One region of the Streptomyces sp. BL1 genome, then DNA from elsewhere that is predicted to be linked to it. Evidence: riboswitches for the same ligand, from Rfam matches in the RefSeq annotation. Region 1 holds a riboswitch; the other holds the start of a gene.
What was found. Region 1 has a riboswitch for cobalamin ahead of AC3AGO_RS26435 (cobalamin biosynthesis protein). Riboswitches for the same ligand answer to the same signal wherever they lie in the genome.
Positions count from the first base shown of each region.

Region 2: another riboswitch for cobalamin. It lies ahead of cobN (cobaltochelatase subunit CobN); the one in region 1 lies ahead of AC3AGO_RS26435 (cobalamin biosynthesis protein).

Region 1 covers NZ_JBXYWZ010000002.1:6,020,596-6,027,566, forward strand. Annotated here, with positions in the region: gene AC3AGO_RS26425 (putative cobaltochelatase) at 1-1,139, opposite strand, end outside; gene AC3AGO_RS26430 (cobyric acid synthase) at 1,207-2,790, opposite strand; gene AC3AGO_RS26435 (cobalamin biosynthesis protein) at 2,787-3,740, opposite strand; cobalamin riboswitch at 3,861-4,011, opposite strand; gene AC3AGO_RS26440 (hypothetical protein) at 4,184-4,408, opposite strand; gene AC3AGO_RS26445 (anion permease) at 4,453-5,700, opposite strand; gene AC3AGO_RS26450 (class II aldolase/adducin family protein) at 5,957-6,628, shown strand; gene AC3AGO_RS26455 (alpha/beta hydrolase family protein) at 6,694-6,971, shown strand, end outside.
Region 2 covers NZ_JBXYWZ010000002.1:5,621,886-5,628,856, reverse strand. Annotated here, with positions in the region: gene cobF (precorrin-6A synthase (deacetylating)) at 1-399, shown strand, start outside; gene AC3AGO_RS24690 (DnaJ family domain-containing protein) at 481-882, shown strand; gene AC3AGO_RS24685 (chaplin) at 1,008-1,244, shown strand; gene cobN (cobaltochelatase subunit CobN) at 1,344-4,964, opposite strand; cobalamin riboswitch at 4,999-5,163, opposite strand; gene cobG (precorrin-3B synthase) at 5,221-6,714, shown strand; gene AC3AGO_RS24670 (precorrin-8X methylmutase) at 6,726-6,971, shown strand, end outside.

The sequences.
Region 1 (6,971 bases):
TCGGACTGTTCGTTCTCGGACGGCTGGCCGTCCTGCGGGCCCTCCGGCTCCTGGGGCGGCTGTCCACCGCCGCCGTCCGGGCCGCCACCGCCGTCCGGATCGTCGTCCCCGTCGCCCTCGTCGTCCTGTCCCGCGTTCTGCTCCAGCGTCTCGTCGAGCTTGTCCTCGTCGAGCCCGGGGGAGTCGAACGGGTTCCGGCGCCTGCGGTGCGGCAGCGCCAGCAGCGCCGCCTGCCGTACGTCCTCCGCCAGCACGTCCGTACGGTCCGCCCACGCGGCGAGCGTGGCGGCCGTACGCGCCATCACGATGTCGGCGCGCATGCCGTCCACCTCGAACGCGGCGCAGGTCGCCGCGATCTGACGGAGCGCCGCGTCGCCCAGCCGCACCTGCGGCAGCAGCGCACGGGCCGCGGCGATGCGCTCGCGCAGCGACTGCTCGTCGTCCGTCCAGTGCGCGGAGAAGCCCTCCGGGTCCTCGTCGTACGCCATGCGCCGCTTGACGACCTCGACCCGCTCGTCGGTCTCCCGGGACGCGGCCACCTCGACCGTCAGCCCGAACCGGTCGAGCAACTGCGGCCGCAGTTCGCCCTCTTCGGGGTTCATGGTGCCGACCAGCAGGAACTTCGCGGCGTGCCGTACGGACACACCCTCGCGCTCGATGTGCGACACGCCCATGGCGGCCGCGTCCAGCAGGGAGTCGATGAGGAAGTCCTGCAACAGGTTGACCTCGTCGACGTACAGCACGCCACGGTGCGCCTGTGCGAGGAGGCCGGGTTCGAACGCCTTCACGCCCTCCGACAGTGCGCGCTCGATGTCCAGCGAACCGACGAGCCTGTCCTCCGAGGCGCCGACGGGCAGTTCGACCAGCCGGGCGTCCCGCTGCACGCCGGGTGCCGTCTCGTGCGGCCCGTCCGGGCACTCCGCGTCGGGCGCGGCCGGAGCACAGGAGAACCGGCAGCCCGGCACCGTGTCGAGCTGCGGCAGCAGCGCGGCCAGCGACCGTACGGCGGTGCTCTTCGCGGTCCCCTTCTCACCCCGTACGAGCACGCCCCCGATGCTGGGGTTGACGGCGTTCAGCAGCAGTCCGAGCTGCAGGTCCCGCATACCGACAAGCGCGGTGAACGGGTACGGCGTGCTCATGCTGACGTCCTTCCTCGGTGGTGCGGGCCGGACAACGTCCGGTAACCGTGTTGCATGGCGGTGTCGTTCATGACCTCGCTCCGTCCTGAGCGGGTGCCGGCGCGCCCGGCGGGACGAACGGCAGCCCCGCGGGCGCTCCTTGCTCGATCAGCCGCAGCAGCGCGTCGGTGTCGGCGTGTTCCTCGATCAGGTCGCCCAGCCGGTCGAGCTGTTCCTCGCGCAGGGTGGCGAAGCTCGTCTCCGGCGCCGGTACGAAACCGGGGCGGCCCGCCTCGTCGGCCACCCGCCGCAGCAGCGCCCGCCGGAAGCTGTCGCACTCCAGCGACCCGTGCCAGTGTGTGCCCCGTACGGAGCCCACACGGCAGCCGTCCAGCGCGCGCCCGTGCGCGTCCGAGATGAACGCGTCGTCGCCGCCGAGCACTTCGGCGACACCGTGGTGGATCTCGTACCCCTCGACCGGCTGCCCCAGCGCCGTGCCGGCGGGCCGCGCGAGGGTCTTCTCCGGCGCGAACCGCACCCGTACGGGCAGCAGTCCGAGCCCCTCCACCGTCCCGGCGCGCGACTCGACGTCGTCCTCGATGCGTTCGCCCAGCAGCTGGTAGCCGCCGCAGATGCCCAGCACCGGGCGGCCCTCGGCGGCGCGCCGCGCCAGCGCCTGCGCCAGGCCGCGCTCCCGCAGCCAGCGCAGGGCCTTCACGGTGCCGCGGGTGCCGGGCACCACCACCAGGTCGGCGTCGGTGAGTTCCTCGGGCCGGTCGGTGAAGCGGACGACGACACCCGGCTCGGCGGCCAGCGCGTCGACATCCGTGAAGTTCGACATCAGCGGCACCGGCAGCACGGCGACCCGCAGGACGTCGCTGCCGTGCGGCGGGTCGATCGCCGACTCGCGGACCGTGCCGCGCATCGACACGCGCAGTCCGTCCTCCTCGTCGATGCCCAGCCCGTTCCGGTGCGGCAGTACGCCGAGCGTCTGCCGGCCCGTCAGCCCGCGCAGCTGCTCCAGGCCGGGCTCCAGCAGCGACACGTCGCCGCGGAACTTGTTGACCATATAGCCGGCCAGCAGCGACTGGTCCTCGCCCGACAGCAGCGCGGTCGTACCGAAGAACGACGCGAACACGCCGCCCCTGTCGATGTCGCCGACCACCACGACGGGCAGCCCGGCGGCCCGCGCGAGGCCCATGTTGACGATGTCGCTGCGCCGCAGATTGATCTCCGCCGGGCTGCCGGCGCCCTCGCAGATCACCGCGTCGTGGGTGCTGCGCAGCTCTTCCAGACAGCCGGTGACGGTCTCCAGGAGCTGCCCCTGCCGCCCGGCGTGGTAGCCACGGGCACTTAGTTCACCCACCGGCTTGCCCAGCAGTACGACCTGGCTCGTCCTGTCGCCGCCCGGCTTCAGCAGCACCGGGTTCATCAGCGCGCTCGGCTCGGTCCGCGCGGCCGCGGCCTGCATGGCCTGCGCCCGCCCGATCTCCGCACCGTCGCGCGTGACGAACGAATTGAGCGACATGTTCTGCGCCTTGAAGGGGGCGACCTTGATGCCCTTGCGCGCCAGCCAGCGGCAGATGCCCGCCGTGACCACGCTCTTGCCCGCGTCCGAGGTCGTCCCCGCGATCAGCAGACCGCCTCCGGTACGTGTACGGGTACCGCTCACACCCTCCCCTTCCCGCGGAGCAGCGCCAGCCGTCCCGCTGCGGTGACGGCCAGCGTCAGGGCGCCGACGCGCCGCGACAGCCGTACGGCCCGCTCGATGTCGCCGGAACGCACGTCGCGTCCCTCGGTGTTCAGCACGGGCCGGTGCTCCGTCCGCCCGCCGTACGAGAGCGTGCCCCCCAGACGGACACCCAGTGCACCCGCGAACGCGGCTTCCACAGGGCCCGCGTTGGGGCTGGGATGCTCTCCCGCGTCCGCCTGCCACGCGCGCCACGCGCCGTGCGGGTCGGGCCCGCCCAGTACGGCCAGCAGCGCGGTCAGCCGGGCGCCGGGCCAGCCCGCGACGTCGTCGAGCCGTGCGGCCGCCCAGCCGAACCGCAGGTGGCGGGGCGAGCGGTGGCCGACCATCGCGTCCAGCGTGTTCACGGCGCGGAACCCGGCCAGCCCCGGTACGCCCGCCAGCGCGCCCCACACGAGCGCCCCGACGACCGCGTCGGACGTGTTCTCCGCGACGGATTCGACCACAGCGCGCGCGATGCCGTCCGCGTCCAGCGCCTGCGGGTCGCGTCCGCACAGATGCGGCAACCGCCGCCGTGCGCCCTCGACATCGCCCGCCTCCAGGGCGGTGCCGATCGCCTGCGCCTCGCGGCACAGCGAGGTCCCGCCGACAACGGCCCAGGTGGCAGCGGCGGTCAGTGCCGTACGGGAGCGGGGAGCGCGGCGCAGCGCGCCGACGGCTCCGGCCGCGGCGGCTACGGTGCCGCCCACGCACAGCGCGGTGTACGCGGCGCCCGCCGTACGCCCGTCGCGCCACAGCGCGCGCTCCAGCGCGCCCGCGGCCCGCCCGAAGGCGGCGACGGGGTGCGCACGGCGCGGATCGCCCGCGAGCAGGTCGAGCGCGTAGCCCAGGGCCGCACCGGTGACATAGGAGCTGTGCTTCGCACGCGGCATGTCGTCAGCGCGCCGTCGCGCCTCGTACGGCCGTCGTCGGACAGGGAGTTGACCGGGTGCCAGACATGGCGGTGTCCTCACTCAGGGTCCGCGCCCTGGTTCGACGTGTCCGGCGGTGAGAGTCTCCTGGCTCCCGGATCGGCGCTCGTGCCGGTGCCGTTGCACCGTTCCCCTGCCTTCCAGCCCGTGTCGCTGGCGGGCCGTGACCTTCGGATGGGGAGCGCTCCCCGGTGACAGTGGCGGGACCGCGCCGGATTCTCACCGGCTTCCTCTCCTGCCGCCGCTGGGCAACGTGAAGTCCACCATGGTGAGGAAACGGCGTCAACTTCGTGTTGACCTGCGACGGAAGAGTGTGAGCAGACACACCGGAAGGGGCACCGGCCAAGACCGGTGCCCCTTCGGCGAGTTCCACGGGGTGCCGCGGACGACCGCGGCGCGCCGTGCTATGCGGCGATGATCCAGATCCCGAACGCGACGGCTGCCGCGCACAGGGCGAAGCACACGACGGCGCCGGCCCTGGCGGGCGCCGAGGCGCTCGTCGACCCGCCGTCGGCGGTGCTCCGGGACGACGTACCGACGATGCCGAGCGTGAAGACGCCCACCAGACCGACCGTCGCCACCAGCGTGACGCCGAAGACCTGGCCGAGTGCGGCCCAGTCGATTTCCATAGCGATTCTCTCTTCCGGCTTTCCGGCTTTCCGAAGCCGCGGCGTCAGGAGGAGACGCCGGCGGCGGGCTGCTTCTCCGCTGCGGCCGCGCTGTCCGTCGCCGCGGCGCCCGCGGCGGGCGGCGGGCTGACGGCCCGTACGGCGGCCGTGACGACGCCCTGCGGCGCGTCGGCCGCGGGCTCGGCGATGCGGGTGTCGTTGACGTTGGTGTGGTCGACCGGCTCACGGCGCGACAGCAGCCAGATGCCGCCGCAGATCACCAGCGCCAGCACCGCGACCGTGGTGACACCCCAGTTGCCCTGGGACGCCAGCAGCGCGGAGCCCGCGGCGACCAGTCCGGCCGCCGGCAGGGTCAGTGCCCATCCGGCGACCATCCGGCCCGCCGTCGACCAGCGCACCACGCCGCCCTTGCGGCCGACCCCGGAGCCCATGACGGCACCGGAGCAGACGTGGGTGGTGGAGAGCGAGAAGCCGATGTGCGAGGAGGCCAGGATGGTGGCCGCGGCGCCGGTCTGTGCGGCGAAGCCCTGCGGGGGCTTGATGTCGGTGAGGCCCTTGCCCATGGTGCGGATGATCCGCCAGCCGCCGAGGTAGGTGCCCAGCGCGATGGCGATGCCCGCGGACGCGATGACCCACATGGGCGGGTCCGAACCGGGTGCCAGCGCGCCGCCGGCGACGAGCGCGAGGGTGATCACGCCCATGGTCTTCTGCGCGTCGTTGGTGCCGTGCGCCAGGGAGACCAGCGCGGCGGACGTGATCTGTCCGGCGCGGTAGCCCTTGGCGGAGTCCTTCTCGTCGGTGTTCCTCGCGACGCGGTAGGTGAGCCGGGTCGCGACGAGCGAGGCGATGCCCGCGACGAGCGGGGCGGCGAGTGCCGGGATGAGCACCTTCATGACCACGGTCTCGCCGTTCACGGCGTTGAGACCGACGGACGCGACGGTGGCTCCGATGAGGCCGCCCATGAGGGCGTGCGAGGAGCTGGAGGGGAGCCCTGCCAGCCAGGTGAGCAGGTTCCAGATGATCGCGCCGACCAGCGCGGCGAAGATCACTTCAGGTTTGATCCCGGAACCTTCGTTGATGATCCCGTCAGAGATGGTCTTGGCGACCTCGACGGACAGAAACGCGCCGACGAGGTTGAGCGCCGCCGACATCGTCACCGCCACCTTGGGCTTCAGTGCCCCGGTGGAGATGGTCGTGGCCATGGCATTGGCCGTGTCGTGGAAGCCGTTCGTAAAGTCGAACACCAAGGCCGTGACGATCACGATCCCGATGAGAAGCGTGATGTGTTCCATTCACCCAGGCACAATCAGTTCGAAGGTTAATGACTCGCTGAACGTAGGTACGGCGAGTGAACGGAAGATGAACTGCGGCAGGCGCCCCGATGTCGCTGACAGACGTCTGTTGTGTGCAATGGATCACTAATGTCCGGATCTTCGGAGTCGTTCCGAACTCCCGGGCACATGCGGGGCGTTGGCCGTCCGCCCCGTACCGCCCGCCTCCCGCCGCCACCAGGCCGTTCGCTACAGTGCCGAGCCGGAGGTAAGGCATATGCACCTGCACGACGGCTGGCGTGACGCCTGGCAGCAGCTCGTGGACACCGCACGCCGGACTGTCGAGGACGGACTCGTCGTGGGCACCTCGGGCAACGTCTCGGTACGTGTCGGCGACACCGTACTCGTGACCCCCACGGGGGTCCCTTATGACAAGCTCGGCCCGGACGATCTGTGCGCCGTCGACCTGGAGGGCGGCCGTCCCGCCACCGACGGGCCGAAGCCCACCAGCGAACTGCCGATGCACCTCGCCGTATACAAGAACACCGACGCGCGCGCCGTCGTGCACACCCACGCCGTGCACGCCACCGCCGTCTCCACCCTCGTCGGCGAACTGCCGCCCGTGCACTACATGGCAGCGGCACTCGGCGGCCCCGTACGCGTCGCCCCGTACGCCACGTACGGCAGCGACGAACTGGCAGACCACATGCTCGCCGCCCTCGACGACCGCAACGCCTGCCTGCTCCAGAACCACGGCACCATGGCCTACGGCGCGACTCTCGACCAGGCGTACGACCGCACCGCACAGCTGGAGTGGATGTGCCGCGTGTGGCTCACCGCCTCCTCCGTTCCCGGTTACAGCCCCTCGCTGATCCCGCCCGACGAACTGGACCGCGTCGCGGACAGACTGCGCGGCTACGGCCAGCAGGCAGCGCCCGCCGACGACTGACGCCCCGTCACCCGCCCGGCACCGCCCACTGGCCGTCACCGCGCAGTGCGCCGACACTGGCGGAGATGCGTACGCCTACCACGGCGGCTCTTGCCGCCGCCTCCGTGCTCGGTGCCGGTGCGGCCGCCCTGGCCGCCGGCCGGTACGCCGCCGGCGCCGCCCTCGGTCCCGCCCGGCCCCACCCCGAACGCGGCCCGCTCCCTGCGGGTTTCGAGGGGCGGCCCGCGCTCATCGTGCACTCCGCCGAACCCCCGGCGGGCACCGGGAAGACCGGCAGGATCGCCCTCACCCGCTCCCTCGCCGCACGCCTGCCCGGCACCTACGGACTGGCCGGCCGCGGCAG
Region 2 (6,971 bases), 400 kb from region 1:
AGCGCCGTCTCGGCGCTGGCGGCGCGGCACCGCACCGCGCTCAACAGGGTCGGCGGGCCCGTACAGATCACCACCGGCAGGCGCCTGGCCGAGGAGGGCGTGCCGGAGGGGGTGGACGATCTGGTGGTGATGCTCGACGCGCAGCAGGCGTTCACCCGGCTCGACGACGGCGCGGACGCCCACGGGGAGCCGGCCGGTGACGCTGCCGAGGAGACCGCCGGGCCCGGAGCGGGCGAGTGGCGGATCCACTGGGGCGCGTACGTCGGCACCGACGACGAGCTGCTCGTGTCCGGGCCGCTGCGCGAGGTCGCCGGCGAGATCGAGGAGATCAGGGCCTCGGCGCGGGAGCGCAAGGGCTGGATCATGGACACGTATCTGCTGCGGCGGCACCGCGGCTGAACCGCGGCCGGCGCACCGGACGGGCCGCACCCGGCGGACCCGTCGTACCGGAGGACCGCACGACGGCGAGGAGGCCGTACCGTGACCGAACGCAAACCGCCCGGCATCAGCCAGGAGTCGTGGGTCGACCGGCAGATCCGCGAGGCCGCCGAGCGCGGCGCCTTCGACGATCTGCCGGGCAAGGGCGAACCGCTGCGCGGGCTGGACGAGCCGTACGACGAACTGTGGTGGGTGCGGGACAAGTTGGAGCGCGAGCAGGTCAGCTATCTGCCGCCGTCTCTCGCGCTCCGCAAGGAGGCGCAGGACGCGTACGAGGCGGCCGGGCGCGCGGACTCGGAGCGCGAGGTGCGGCGCGTCCTGCAGAGCGTCAACGAGAGGATCCGCGAGGCGATCCGTACGCCGCCGCAGGGGCCGCCGCTCAATCTGGCGCCGTTCGACGTGGAGCGCGCCGTCCGGGAGTGGCGCGAACGGCACGGCGGCTGAGCCGTACCCGGAGACCGTGGAGGCCGTGGAGTCCCCGGTCCCACGGGTGGAGCACTTCGCGTGGCGAGCGTACCGGGGGGCTGTGAGCGTCGTGATGTCAGCTGTCCCAGCCCACAGGAGTGAGAATGCGTCTTCGTACCGCAGTCGCCGCCACCGCCTTCGCCGCCTCCGCCGTGCTCGGCGGAGCGTCCGCCGCCGTCGCGGACTCCGGCGCCCAGGGGACCGCCGCGAACTCTCCCGGCGTCATCTCCGGCAACCAGGCCCAGGTCCCCGTGCACGTGCCGGTCAACGCGTGCGGCAACACCGTCGACGTCGTCGGGGTGCTCAACCCGGCGATGGGCAACGGCTGCGCCAACAAGTAGGCGGGCACACACCGGAGGCCCGGTGCCGTCCCTCCCGAAGGAGGGTCGGCACCGGGCCTCTCCGCGTGTCACGGCCGCCGGGGGCGCCGGCGTCCGCGGTCAGTCGTCGTTCTCGAGCTCGCCCTCGGCCTCCAGGAAGACCTGCCGGAGCTCTTCGAGCACCGCCGGGTCCGGCTTCTCCCACATGCCGCGGGACTCGGCCTCCAGCAGCCGCTCCGTGATGCTGTGCAGCGCCCACGGGTTGGCCTGCTGGAGGAACGCGCGGTTGTCGGCGTCCAGCACGTACGTCGAGGCGAGCTTGTCGTACATCCAGTCGGCGACGACGCCGGTCGTGGCGTCGTAGCCGAAGAGGTAGTCGACGGTGGCCGCCAGCTCGAAGGCGCCCTTGTAGCCGTGCCGCTGCATCGCCTGGATCCACTTGGGGTTGACGACGCGGGCGCGGAAGACGCGGGAGGTCTCCTCGACGAGGGTGCGGGTGCGGACCGTCTCGGGGCGGGTGGAGTCCCCGATGTACGCCTCGGGCGCGGTGCCGCGCAGCGCGCGGACGGTGGCCACCATGCCGCCGTGGTACTGGAAGTAGTCGTCGGAGTCCGCGATGTCGTGCTCGCGGGTGTCGGTGTTCTTGGCGGCGACCGCGATCCGCTTGTACGCGGTCTCCATCTCGTCGCGGGCCGGGCAGCCTTCGAGCTCCCTGCCGTACGCGTAGCCGCCCCAGGTCGCATAGACCTCGGCCAGGTCGGCGTCGGTGCGCCAGTCGCGGCTGTCGATCAGCTGGAGCAGGCCCGCGCCGTACGTGCCGGGCCGGGAGCCGAAGATGCGGGTGGTGGCCTTGCGTTCGTCGCCGTGCTCGGCCAGGTCGGCCTGGGCGTGGGCGCGTACGTGGTTCTTGTCCGCGGGCTCGTCCAGGCCGGCGGCGAGGCGTACGGCGTCGTCGAGCAGGCCGATGGTGTGCGGGAAGGCGTCACGGAAGAAACCGCTGATACGGAGCGTCACATCGACGCGGGGGCGGCCCAGTTCGTCCAGCGGGATCGCTTCGAGACCGGTGACGCGGCGCGATGCGTCGTCCCACACGGGGCGGACGCCGAGCAGCGCGAGGGCCTCGGCCACGTCGTCGCCGGCGGTGCGCATGGCGCTGGTGCCCCACAGGGACAGGCCGACGGACGCGGGCCAGTCGCCGTTGTCGGAGCGGTAGCGCTCCAGCAGCGAGTCGGCGAGGGCCTGTCCGGTCTCCCAGGCGAGCTTGCTGGGCACGGCCTTGGGGTCGACGGAGTAGAAATTGCGGCCCGTCGGCAGCACGTTGACGAGTCCGCGCAGCGGCGAGCCGGACGGGCCCGCCGGGACGAAGCCGCCGTTCAGCGCGTGCACCGCGTGCTGGATCTCCTGCGTGGTGGCGGCGAGCCGCGGCACGACCTCGGCGGCGGCGAACTCCAGGATGCTGCCGACCTGTTCGCGCTGCTCGGCGGGGAGGTCCGCGGTGACGCGGGACACGGCGGCCGGGTCCCAGCCGGCTTCCTCCATGCCCTCGATGAGCACACGGGCCGCGTCCTCCGCCGTGTCGGAGCCCGTACGGTCGGACGCCGACTCGTCGAGGCCGAGGGCCTCGCGCAGGCCGGGCAGCGAGGTGGTGCCGCCCCAGATCTGGCGGGCGCGCAGGATGGACAGGACGAGGTTGACGTGCGCCGCGCCTTCCGGGGCCGAGCCCAGGACGTGCAGGCCGTCCCGGATCTGGGCGTCCTTGATCTCGCACAGCCAGCCGTCGACGTGGATCAGGATGTCGTCGAACTTCTCGTCGTCCGGGCGCTCTTCGAGGCCCAGGTCGTGGTCGAGCTTCGCGGCCTGGAGCAGCGTCCAGATCTGTGCGCGGATCGCGGGCAGCTTCGCCGGGTCCATGGCGGAGACCGCCGCGTGCTCGTCGAGGAGCTGTTCCAGGCGCGCGATGTCGCCGTAGCTCTCGGCGCGGGACATCGGCGGCACGAGGTGGTCGACGAGCGTGGCGTGCACCCGGCGCTTGGCCTGGGTGCCCTCGCCCGGGTCGTTGACCAGGAACGGGTAGATCAGCGGCAGGTCGCCGAGGGCCGCGTCCGGCGCGCAGGCGGCGGACAGTCCGGCGTTCTTGCCGGGCAGCCACTCCAGGTTGCCGTGCTTGCCCAGGTGGATCATGGCGTCGGCGCCGAAGCCGCCGTCGTCGCGGTCGGCGGACATCCACCGGTAGGCGGCCAAGTAGTGGTGCGAGGGCGGAAGATCGGGGTCGTGGTAGATCGCGATCGGGTTCTCGCCGAAGCCGCGCGGCGGCTGGATGAGGATCAGCAGATTGCCGCGGCGCAGCGCCGCGAGCACGATGTCGCCCTCGGGGTTGCTGCTGTCGTCGACGAACATCTGGCCGGGCGGCGGGCCCCAGTGCTCCTCGACGGAGTCGCGCAGCTCCTGCGGGAGGCGGGCGTACCAGCGGCGGTAGTCGGCGGCGGGGATGCGGACCGGGTTGCGGGCCAGCTGCTCCTCGGTGAGCCAGTCCTGGTCGTGGCCGCCGGCCTCGATCAGGGCGTAGATCAGTTCGTCGCCGTCGCCGGACTCCAGGCCGGGCACCGGCTCGGCGCTCTCGTCGCCGAAGTCGTAGCCCTCCTCGCGCAGCCGGCGCAGCAGGGCGACGGCGCTGGCGGGGGTGTCGAGGCCGACGGCGTTGCCGATGCGGGAGTGCTTCGTCGGGTACGCGGACAGCACCAGCGCGAGGCGCTTCTCCGCGTTCGGCGTGTGCCGAAGACGGGCGTGGCGTACAGCGGTTCCGGCGACGCGGGCCGCGCGCTCGGGGTCGGCGACGTACGCGGGCAGGCCGTCCTCGTCGATCTCCTTGAAGGAGAACGGGACGGTGATGAGCCGGCCGTCGAACTCGGGCACGGCGACCTGGCTGGCGGCGTCCAGCGGGGAGACGCCCTCGTCGTTCTCCTCCCACGCGGCGCGCGGGCTGGTGAGGCAGAGCGCCTGCAGGATCGGCACGTCCAGCGCCGCGAGCGCGCCCGCGTCCCACGACTCGTCGTCGCCGCCCGCGGACGCCTCGGCCGGCTTGCTGCCGCCGGCGGCGAGCACGGTGGTGACGATGGCGTCGGCTTCCCGCAGCTTGTCGAGGAGTTCGGGCTCGGGGGCGCGCAGCGAGGCCACGTACAGCGGCATCGGCCGGCCGCCGGCCTCCTCGACGGCGCCGCACAGGGTGTCGACGAAGGCGGTGTTGCCGCTCATGTGGTGGGCGCGGTAGTAGAGCACCGCGATGTCCGGGCCCGCGGCGCCGTCCTTCGCGGTGCGCTCCAGCGGGCCCCAGGTGGGCGCTGCGGCGGGCGGCTCGAAGCCGTGCCCGGTGAGCAGGACCGTGTCGGAGAGGAAGCGGCCGAGCTGGTCGAGATTGCCGGGGCCGCCGTGCGCCAGATAGGCGTGCGCCTCGGCGGCGACGCCGATGGGGACGGTGGACGCCTCCATCAGCTGTGCGTCCGGGGCCTGTTCACCGGTGAGGACGACCACCGGGCGGTCCTGCGCCAGCAGCTGGTCGATGCCCTCCTGCCAGGCACGGAGTCCGCCGAGGAGGCGGACGACGACGAGATCGGTGCCCTCCAGCAGACCGGGCAGCTCGTCGAGGTCGAGGCGCGCGGGGTTCGCGTACCGGTACGGCACGGGCCCCTCGGACGCGCGGGCGCTGAGCAGATCGGTGTCGGAGGTGGACAGCAGCAGGATCATGCGGCGTCGGCCTTCCTCGGGGTCCGCGCCCCGGGCGGTGAGAGTGACGGCGGGAGTTCCTGGCTCACCCGGCGGCTGCAGGAATCACAGCCGATGGGCTCACAGTGGCGGGACCGCACCGGATTCGCACCGGTCTTCCTCCCCCTGGAGCCGTCGCTGACGGAGGCGGACCGCGTGGCCCGCCGCACAACATAGTAAGGGTCCGGCCAACCGCGGGGACGATACGGCCTGCGGAAACGTCGGTATGCTCGCCGCCATGCCGCAGCTCTCCTCGACACCACGAACATGGGCGAATCCGCCCGTACGGGACCGCGGTGACGCCTGCCCCGGAGCGCTGCGCCTGCACTCGGCGGACGACGGTGCGCTGGCCCGGATCCGCATCCCCGCAGGCCTGTTGACCGCCCGGCAGGCGGTGGCGCTGGCGGACGCGGCGGACCGGCTCGGCGACGGCCGCATCGACATCACCTCGCGCGGAAACCTCCAGCTGCGCGGCCTGGACGAGTGCTGCGCCGGCCAACTGGCGTCCGTACTGGAGACGTCCGGCCTGCTGCCCTCGCCCCGGCACGAACGGGTGCGCAACGTCGTCGCCTCGCCGCTGAGCGGGCTGGACGGTGCGGGCGACGGCGATGTGCGCGGCTGGGCCGGCCACCTGGACGCGCTGCTGTGCGCGAACGAGGAGGCCACGGCGCTGTCCGGGCGCTTCCTGTTCGCCCTCGACGACGGGCGCGGGGACGTCGCTTCGCTCGACGCGGATGTGACCTTGCTCGCGCTGCCCGGCGGCGACGCGCTGCTGCGCGTCGGCGACGAACCGGCGGCGGTCCGGGTGCGCGGAGACCACCGTGACGCAGTGCCCGGCGCGGCGCTGGCGGCCGCGGAGATGTTCCTCACGGCCATACGGGACACCGGTGCACATGTCTGGCGGGTACGTGAACTGCCCGCGGGACAGACCGGGTTCGCCCACCGCCTCCCGGACACCCTTCAGGAGAAGGGGATATCGGCGACATACGTCGCGGATGCGCCCGCCCCTCGGGGCGCCCCGCCCTCGCCCGGCGCCGTGACGGGTGCCGGTTCGGGGGACGCTCCCCGCGCGCTGTCCGTCGTCGCGCCGCTCGGCAGGCTGACCGCCGCGCAGTGGCGGCAACTGGCGGGCGTGGCAGCGCAGGACGGGACGGGCGAACTGCGGGTCACACCCTGGCGGGGCGTCGTCCTACCCCTGCCCGGACTGTCCGCTGCCGGACTGTCCGAGGGCGTCTCCGGAGAGGCCACCGCCGGACTGTCCGCCGACGCGGCCGGTGAGCGGCTTCGCGCCCTCGACGCGGCGGGCCTGATCACCGGCCCCTCCTCCCCCTGGCTGGGCGTGGGAGCGTGCACGGGGCGGCCCGGCTGTGCGAAGTCCCACCGCGATGTACGGGCCGACGCGGCCGCGGCCGTCACGGAGAGCATCGTCACAGAGGCCGCCGTCCCGGAGCACGCGCTGCCCGTCTACTGGTCGGGCTGTGAACGGCGTTGCGGACACCCGCGAGGCGACTGGGTGGATGTCGTCGCGGACGAGGAGGGCTACACCGTGCGCGTTCGGGGAGAAGACCCAGTCGGGCCGGAATCCGCGCACGGGACCGGACCGGAATCCGTGGACAGGCGCGGACTCGCCGGCGCGGTCGCGTCGGCACGTGCGCGAGGGACGCGTACGGCAGCCGCCGCGCTGACAGCCACAGCCGGCACCACAACAGCGCACACAACAGTGACGAGATGAGCGGGAGCACAGTGTTCGAGTACGAGAAGGACGGCGCGGAGATCTACCGCCAGTCCTTTGCCACCATCCGGGCCGAGTCGGATCTCGCGGGCCTGCCCGCCGAGGTCAGCCAGGTCGCGGTCAGGATGATCCACGCCTGCGGGATGGTCGATCTCGTCCGTGATCTCGCGTACAGCCCGAAGGCCGTCATCCGTGCCCGCGAGGCGCTGCAGGCCGGGGCGCCGATCCTGTGCGACACCGCGATGGTCGCCAGCGGG